Regions from separate parts of the Bilifractor sp. HCP3S3_D3 genome, predicted to be linked through region 2. Evidence: riboswitches for the same ligand, from Rfam matches in the RefSeq annotation. Region 2 holds a riboswitch; each other region holds the start of a gene.
The links. A riboswitch is a leader RNA that binds a small molecule or an ion and turns the genes downstream of it on or off. The one in region 2 is predicted to bind cobalamin.

Region 1 (2,204 bases), on a different contig from region 2:
TCGAATTTGATATCAACAAGTATCTGCATGCAATAGCAAGGGATCACGAGCTGATCTATCAGGAGATGCGGGCAAATGAGGCAATTTCTCTTGGTATGGCGGAAGAGGATCCCGGAACAGGAATTGAGAAGACGATTGCATGTATCTCTGAAAATATGAGACCGGAGCGCTTCCTGATCTTTGAGGAACGTGATGACAATACAGTTAGTGCCACCTATGAATGGACGGCACCCGGTGTCTTCTCTCTGAAGGAGGAACTCCAGAGCATTCCTCTCTCGGAATTGCGGGCGCTATATATGCGGTTTGCGACAGAACATGTGGTGATGGTCAGTGATATGGATGCCTTTCAGAAGGAAAATCCCGATTTTTCCATGCGAATCCATGATGTTCGGAGCTTTATCTCCGGGCAGCTGAAGATCTTGAATCAGACAGAGGGCTTTACGATGGTTATCAATCCGGCGGCGGACACCTTCCGTAACACCAGCGTGCTGCTTTCCACGCTGACGGATTTCATAGCAATTATGATTCGAAACAGGAACAGCGTGCATCAGCTGGAGAAACAAAGCATGATTGACCAGATGACAGGTGCCGGAAACCGGAGGGCTCTTGAGCGGCAGATCCGCGAGTGGAAGGGTGACGGTCTGCTTGGAGTGATTTCCGTTGACCTGAACGGACTGAAGAACACAAACGATACGGCGGGACATCATGCCGGCGATGTGCTGATTTGCGAAACAGCCCGGGTTCTTCAGGAATGCGCAGGTGAAAAGTATGTGTTTCGCACGGGCGGGGATGAATTTATCGTTCTGACAGAAGATCTGGAGGAGAGAGATATCAGCCTGCTGATACGGCATATGCGTGAGAATGCAGAAAATAATGGAATCAGTATGGCAATTGGGTTTGCGGCATGCCGGGGGAAGGTTACGGACTTTGACGCGCTGCTCACCAGGGCGGATTTCAATATGTATAAGGATAAGGGACACAGTTTCCGCAGAAGAAGGGATGATTGAAGGACTGAAGGAAGTCTTATATCCGCAGTGCGGTATATTTGACACTTTTCAGCCGGTATCGTATAATCGTTGCAGATAATTGAAGAGGGGGCCTTTCAGTGCATCTGGTCTTCTTTGCCTGCCTGGCAGCAGGAGTGCAGAAGATCTGTATGAGAATAGAGAATCAGGTGAAATTCCTGAGCGATCCGGTCACTGTGAGCAGCGAACCATTCCGTTATGTCATTGTGTCCTAGAGCATGAGAAGACAGGAACCGGTGCTTGAGCTGTCAGCCAGGAGAACTGCTGAGAGGTTTTGTAGATATGCTTCCGAAGAAAGCAGATTCTGATGGCTTGGGTGTTTTGCCGGATTTCCGGCGGAACCGATTAATACAGGTTATTTTTTCAGGACGAATGCTTCGGCATTCGTCCCTTTTCATGTATAAGATCATTGAAGTTGAAAGGCATACTTGCGAATGATGAGTGACAATGAAATCAGCAGCTATCACGCTGAGAATCTGAAAAGGAGAATGCGATACACAGCGGTCTTTGCCGTTCTGGCAGCTGCGTTTCTGATCGTGACCGTGGTCAATATCAATACCGGCAATGTCGATATTCCGATTAATAAAATTTTGAGAGCTGTTTTTCTCCGAATCGGCTCAAGGGATGATATGAATATCATCTGGAAGATCCGTCTGCCGCGGATTCTGATGGCGGCTATTCTCGGAGGAGCGCTCTCTCTGTCCGGATTTCTGCTGCAGACATTTTTTGAGAATCCAATCGCGGGTCCTTTTGTGCTCGGAATATCTTCCGGCGCAAAACTGATTGTCGCGTTTCTCATGATTCTTGTGGTGGCCAGGCACGGAGCGGTGTCCTCCTGGGCCATGATCCTTGCCGCGTTCGCGGGGTCTCTTGTGTCAACCGGCTTTATCCTGCTGGTCTCCCGGAGCGTGCGGAATATGTCGGCGTTGCTGGTTGCCGGAATCATGATCGGGTATATCTGTACTGCGCTGACGAATCTTCTCGTTACATTTGCCAGTGATTCGGATATCGCCAACCTTCACAACTGGTCTCAGGGAAGCTTCTCTGGTATGACCTGGGACAATGTCCTGGTGGGCGGAATCATCATCGGAGCTGCGTCTGTCCTGGTATTCCTGCTCGCGAAGCCGATCGGTGCCTTTCAGCTTGGTGAGGCCTACGCGCAGAGCATGGGAGTTAATG
Region 2 (2,204 bases):
GGATCATGCGGCGCAATCCATGGAGCAAAAATCGGTATCAAAATCAACAAAACAGCAAGAAGGAAGAGGATGACGAACTGCGGACTGCTGAGTGCTCTTTTTATATAATATTTCATCCTTTCCTTCCTCCCAGCCGGATCCTTGGATCCAAAAACTGATACGACAGATCCACGACCAGGTTGACCGTTACATAGATGATGGCCATCCAGAGAACATAACCCTGGATAATCGGATAGTCTTTCACGGATATTGCGTCCACAGCCATCTTTCCAATTCCCTTCCATTCAAAGATCGTTTCCACGATCGTTGCTCCCCCAAGAAGAGATCCGATTGACATGCCAAACATCGTAATCACAGAAAGCAGCGAGTTCGGCAGGATCTGGTGCCAGATAACATGCCATTTGGAAAGTCCCCTTGCCAGCCCTCCATTCAGATAATCCTTGTTCAATTCTTCCAATGCACTGCCACGCAGTCTTCTCACATAGAGAGAAACCATCCAGAAAGAGAGTGTCGCTGTCGGAAGAATCAGATGTTTCAGATCTCCCGATCCCAATATCGGAAGAGCTTTCAGCTTTACTCCGAAAAAATACATCAGCAGTGTACCGACCCAAAAGCTGGGCATACTCACCCCCAGAAAGGAGATGAAACGCAGAATATAGTCAATCCATTTATTCTGAAAGACGGCGCACAGGATCCCCAGAGGCACTGCGATCAGTATCGTCAGTACAACTGTAGAGACCGTCAGAATAACCGTATTCGGAAGACGGCTGGTCAGTTCACTCCAGACAGATGTTTTGTAGTAATATGATGTTCCGAGATCACCATGCACAGCACGATTCAGCCATCGCCCATACTGAATCGGAAACGGATCATTCAGTCCCATCTCTTCTTTGGTTTCCTCAACCATTTGTTTGTCCGGCTTTGCTCCAAGTCTGTCATAATAAAGAGTCACCGGATCAGAAGGTGAAAGATACGTAAGACCAAAGGTAAACAGAGAGAGAAAGAACATTATCGGAATGACAAAAAGAATTCTTCCAATCAGGTATTTTTTCATGACACCCCTCTTTTTCAGGCAAAAGAAAAAGACCGTTTCCGTGAAACGATCTCTGACATTTAAACACGCAAAAGATTCTGCCTCCAGGAGCAGAAATAATTTGCCGTCATTAAGTCATACATCGTGACCACACTGACATTTTTACAAGCAGGTTTCCTGACTTATGGCTTCCTGCGGCACGCTTCCTTCCCATCCGTAAAGACAGTGGATAACCAGCGGACGCATCCAATTACAGTTGCGAGACAGTACAGGTCTTTCACCTGTTTCCCTATTATCAGAAATCCCGATCTAACGATATGGCATTTCTGCACTTGTAAAAGATATTTAATTAAACTTGTTTTACTATAGTAACACCATTTTATATTTTTGCAAGAGAAATTATTAAATCCGGATTTAAATGTGCTTCTTCCGGATTTCTGCTTCTTTCAGATGGCTGGCGCCGTTTCATCATATCCGCCTGGAGCACCGGAATCATGCAGTACATGAAGGAGCGCGGCGGATTCTCACTTTCCGAATCAACTACCGGGCGTACCTGGCCTGGCAGGTCGAGGACAGCATATATGTCGATGACCGAAACGAACGTTTTTCCGCGATGGTCTCCTCGCTGGATCCTTCCCTGTCTCTCCCGGAACTGATGCAGCGCATCGCGGACTTTTATGCCTCAATGGACCTCGACGGTGTCTACATCGTTCTCGACGACCGGATCGGAAGCGGGGAATTGGAGGAAGGCTGTTATACTATGGAACACCTGAATCTCATCGAAGCCAGAGAAAGTGCCCCGGAAGACCAAAACGAACCAGTGCAGTTGCGGTCGGACTGTGCGGACAGAGAACGTGTCCTGGAAGTGCAGAACGAACCGGGCATGCGGCCCATCCGGTTCAAAAATATTGATGCTCTGAACAAACACCTTGACGCGATCCGGGAGGGATCCTATACCCTTGTCCTGCCGCTTCATATCCGAAGTCTCTGCGCAGGGCTCGTCATTCTCCGCAATCCTCGTTTTATCATAAAAGAATGGCGTTTTTATGAATTTCAGGATATCGTGCTCCATGCACTCACCGAATGGGATACAAACCGAAAGCTGGTGAACTCCCTCTCCACCCTCCGCGAGATTTATTACCGTGATCTGCTGACCGGTCTGTACTCCAAG
Region 3 (2,204 bases), on a different contig from region 2:
CGTCATGGTTGCTGCATCATTGCTGCATGAGTCATGAACCTTCTGTTGTATCTTAGCGGCGAAGTACGGAGCAATCCGCAGCTGATACTGTATGTGGCACGATGTATCGTATGGGAGCTTACGGTCTTTAACAGAAGATCTGAGCATGTGCGTGATTTGCGCACATCCTATATTAGCAGGAGCGGGATTTATTAACCAGTGGTGTTTGGACAAATATCCGGCAAAATATACAGAATCAGCTGATAAAATTATACAAAACATGACTGAAAATTATACAAAACATGACGCTTGACAAAAGGTTGTCAATATTATAAACTGACAACATAAATTTGATGGTACACAGGTGTCGGTAAATTGTTGCCGGTGAAAAGGGAAGCAGGTGTGAATCCTGCACAATGCCGTTGCTGTGTTGGCTTAGCTTTTTCTCTTATGCCATTGGGGAAACCTGAGAAGGCGAGAAAAAGTGATGACGCCGCAGTCAGAAGACCTGCCCGTGTATAACGCACATGAATTCTCCTCGGATCTGGGAGAGTGCCTGCCCTCAGCGATGCAGCTGATGGCTTTTCGGCCGTGTCCATGGAATGGAACCGGTATTTTATGAACAGGGAAGACCGTTAAGTGCTTCACCATCGAATTTTTCATTGCGCCACCTCTCTTAATTATCAATCCGGCGGATGCAATGTCGAAAGGGAAAGTGTCGGGCGGAACGGTCGGTGCTTTCCCTTTTCTTTTTCGCTTTGAAAGGATGCCAACAATTTCATAAACCCGCATTTTCCCGTTGGCTTTGCGTATTTACTCTTTCCTTTGAGTATGAATACGAAGCAGGGGGAAGTGTGTTTTTCTGCCGGGCGAGGAAGCCGCAGAAGAATGAGGTAATATGTATTTAAGTGCGATGCAGCATTTTAAACAGTATGTTTAAAATGCTGCTTTTTTTGTCTCGGAATAACAGTAAAAATTTACTATTAATTTAACACAGAAGAAAGGGGAAGCAATGGGAGAATTCAGAGTCAGCACCAGGATCATGATCGGTGATCGGCTCGATCAGCTGGTGAATGATATGAAAAAGGTGTTTGTTGTAGCGGATCATTTTCTTGCGGTCAGCAAAAAGGTTTCGTATGTGACGGACCGGCTGGATCGCGCGGGAAAGCAGTACGATGTTTTTTCGGATGTGGCGGCTGAGCCGGATCTGGGAGTCGTGACTGCCGGTATCAAAAGGCTGGAGGCGCTGGATCCCGATACGGTCATCTGCCTCGGCGGCGGCGCGTCCATCGACGCGGCGAAAGCGATCGTTTTTATCGCGAGACGTGTAAATGAAAAATATAAAAACATCCGCTTCATCGCGATTCCGACGACCAGCGGAACCGGTTCCGAGGTGAGCACATTCGCCGTTATTACAGACAAAACGACGCAGACAAAATATCCGCTCGTGGACGAGAGTCTGGTGCCGGATATCGCTGTACTGGACGCGAGTCTGGTCGTCAGCGCGCCGCCGAAGGTCACCGGAGATACGGGCATTGACGTATTTACACATGCGGTGGAAGCCTTTGTCTCCAGGGAACACAATGATTTTACGGATGCCATGGCCATCAAGTCACTGCAGCTTTTACAGAACAACCTCCTTGAAGTGTATAAAAATCCCGAGAACCTTCACGCGCGGCAGAGCATGCACAATGCTTCGTGCATGGCTGGTATTGCGTTCGCAAATTCCGGTCTCGGGCTGAACCACGGTATGGCGCACGCCATGGGTGCGCATTTTCATATTCCGCATGGGCGGGCAAACGGAATTCTTCTTCCGTATGTCATGAGCTTCAATGCCGGATGCCATGACCATCTGACACCGGCCGCAAGCCGATACGCGGAGATCGTCGCGCAGCTGGGCATGGACAGCGTGGGAACGCGTCAGAGCGCGTTGATGCTGATCCGCACTGCAAAACGCTTTATGGAGAAAATGAACATGCCGGTGACAATCGCAGAGGCAGGTGTCACAGAAGATGATTTTAATGCACAGCTGGATGAGATGGCAAAGGCAGCGCTTGCTGATCCGTGCACTGCATCGAACCCGAGAGAGGTCACACTGGAGGATATCAAGACGCTTTATCGTCAGGCGTTTACCGGCAGGGCGTAAGAAATAGCTTACCAGGGATGATTGCCGGTATGTAGGCCGGAAGGAGGGGCTATGTTTGAATCGAACGGCGGGAACGGCG
Region 4 (2,204 bases), on a different contig from region 2:
TGTATCCCGCGTCATGTACCTTCTGGATAACCGCGGAGCACTCGGTATCTGCCGGCTTGCCCTCAACGGTTCCGATGAATACGTTCTTGTAACCGAGATCATTCATTTCTGTCTGCATCTGATCATAGGTGATATTCGCCTCATGAGAGGTTCCGTGACCCATGAATACAAACGCTGTTCCGTCAGCGGCAGCCGCGTCAAGGCTGTCATATCCTGCCTTCTCTACCGCTGTAGCAGTAAGAATCTTTGCGACGTTCTGCTTGTCCTCGTTTACTACGCTCGTGTCACTTCCTACCTCACCCAGAAGCGGCTCAGCGATTTTCACGGAATCAAATTTATCCGCGTATTTGCTGACGGTTTCTGTCAGCTCGTCATACTCCGCACCATGCATCAGATGGGTCGGCTGAATCAGCAGATTCTTCACGCCGTTGTCCACCGCTCTCTGAAGTGCCTGATCCATGTTGTCGATCACCTCATTATCACGCGCCTGAATGTGATTGATGATGATCTGCGCCGTGAATGCACGTCTTACAGACCAGTCCGGATACGCCGCCTGGAGAGCCTTCTCGATTCCGCCGATATCCTGCACACGGCTGTCATTATAGGAAGTTCCGAAAGAGCATACAAGAATCTCGTTTTCTCCGATTCCGTCCTCGTTGAGCGGATCATCCTTGGAGGCATCGCCGGTATCTCTTCCGAAATAATCCGGATCTGCATACTCGCCCTCTACCAGAGCCTTCTGTGTATCCGTCAAAGCGTCCCAGGCCTCCTTTGCCGCCTTGCAGTCCTCGTCCGTAGTGTCTGTTCTCTCCTGCACATAGATCTTGTCGATCAAAGCGGCTACCTTGTCCGCTGCTGCCTGATCCGCGGATACAGAGGAAGAAGAAACCGTCTCTACTTCTTCGGAAGAAGCGGCTGCCTCTGTAACCTCCGCTGTCTCTGAAGACGCGGAAGATGCACTCGAAGATGCTGCGGATGCTGACGATGCTGCGCTGTTAGCGCTGCCACATCCGGCAATCATGGACCCGGTCAGAACCGCGGTGCATAATAATGTTACGACTTTCTTTTTCATCATGTTTCTCCTTTTTGTAGAATAATCTATATCAAGGGGCAAAACGCCCTTCGATACCATAGCACAGAACATAAACGAGATAAAACACGCTGCGCGAGTTTTATCTCGCTATCGCAACGCTCGCCGCACACGAATACTTCGCATTCGGCTGCGGCTCACTGTTCGCGTAAAAAAGAGTGACCGCCTTCTCAGAAAGCAATCACTCCGTATCTGCATATAAAAGAAACATCTGCTGAAATCCCGGATCCGCCTGACGGTCACGCTCCATCCAAAGAAACGGTATCCATAACCGCACGCCAAAGAGCGCATATCTGCAAACCAGCCGGATCACACCAGAAATCACTGATGCAACCATCAATATTCTTATGCAAACAGACTCTGCTTTCATCGGAAGCAAATCTATCGTCTTCTCAGCAGGTTTCCTGACTTGCAGCTCAAATGCCTTCCTGCGCCTTCTCATACTCCGTTGACCGGAATACAATGGACAATGCATCTGGCTCACTGCTCACAGTGACCGGATCGTTCAGGTATTTCACCTGATTTCCTATTACCCGCCATAAAAGCGGCACTGAAAAGATATGTTTTAAAGACTTTTTCTATTATATGAAATCATTAACAAAATGTCAAATTGATCCAATAAATGATCGACCGGAAATCATCTTCTTCAAAAGCCGGATATGCTCCGGCTCTGTCCCGCAGCAGCCTCCGACAATCCTGGCGCCGGCATCTGTCAGCATCTTCATCTGAGACGCAAAGGCTTCCGGCCCGAGGCTGTAAATCGCATTCCCCTTCTCGTCAATCTTCGGCATTCCCGCGTTTGGCTTCGCGATAATCGGAATACTGCAGTTCTTCGCCAGATACCGGATGATGCTCTCCATCTGATCCGGTCCGCTGCAGCAGTTCAGTCCCACTGCCGCAGCGCCCATCGCCTCCAGAACGGCTGCAGCATCAAAGATATTTCCGTCAAAAAAGCACTTTCCATCCGCGTATACGGAAAACGTGCACATCACCGGAAGGTCACAAACAGACGAAACCGCGTCCAGCGCAATCGAAGTCTCATCCGCCGACATCATCGTCTCGATTACAAAGAGATCCACGCCGGCATGATACAGAATCTCTGCCTGTTCCCGAT

Region 1: it holds a riboswitch for cobalamin, as region 2 does, so the genes downstream of both, ACTNDI_RS01070 (FecCD family ABC transporter permease) here and nikB (nickel ABC transporter permease) in region 2, are expected to answer to the same signal.
Region 3: it holds a riboswitch for cobalamin, as region 2 does, so the genes downstream of both, ACTNDI_RS03875 (1-propanol dehydrogenase PduQ) here and nikB (nickel ABC transporter permease) in region 2, are expected to answer to the same signal.
Region 4: it holds a riboswitch for cobalamin, as region 2 does, so the genes downstream of both, ACTNDI_RS05310 (sirohydrochlorin cobaltochelatase) here and nikB (nickel ABC transporter permease) in region 2, are expected to answer to the same signal.

The regions. Positions count from the first base shown of each region.
Region 1 is NZ_JBQHWP010000001.1:251,378-253,581, reverse strand. It holds gene ACTNDI_RS01075 (EAL domain-containing protein) at 1-1,007, shown strand, start outside; cobalamin riboswitch at 1,120-1,305, shown strand; gene ACTNDI_RS01070 (FecCD family ABC transporter permease) at 1,460-2,204, shown strand, end outside.
Region 2 is NZ_JBQHWP010000033.1:2,430-4,633, reverse strand. It holds gene ACTNDI_RS13390 (ABC transporter permease) at 1-116, opposite strand, end outside; gene nikB (nickel ABC transporter permease) at 113-1,054, opposite strand; cobalamin riboswitch at 1,184-1,384, opposite strand; gene ACTNDI_RS13380 (diguanylate cyclase) at 1,452-2,204, shown strand, end outside.
Region 3 is NZ_JBQHWP010000004.1:156,050-158,253, forward strand. It holds cobalamin riboswitch at 325-509, shown strand; gene ACTNDI_RS03875 (1-propanol dehydrogenase PduQ) at 992-2,125, shown strand; gene eutS (ethanolamine utilization microcompartment protein EutS) at 2,177-2,204, shown strand, end outside.
Region 4 is NZ_JBQHWP010000006.1:106,339-108,542, reverse strand. It holds gene ACTNDI_RS05310 (sirohydrochlorin cobaltochelatase) at 1-1,072, opposite strand, end outside; cobalamin riboswitch at 1,468-1,660, opposite strand; gene ACTNDI_RS05305 (homocysteine S-methyltransferase family protein) at 1,696-2,204, opposite strand, start outside.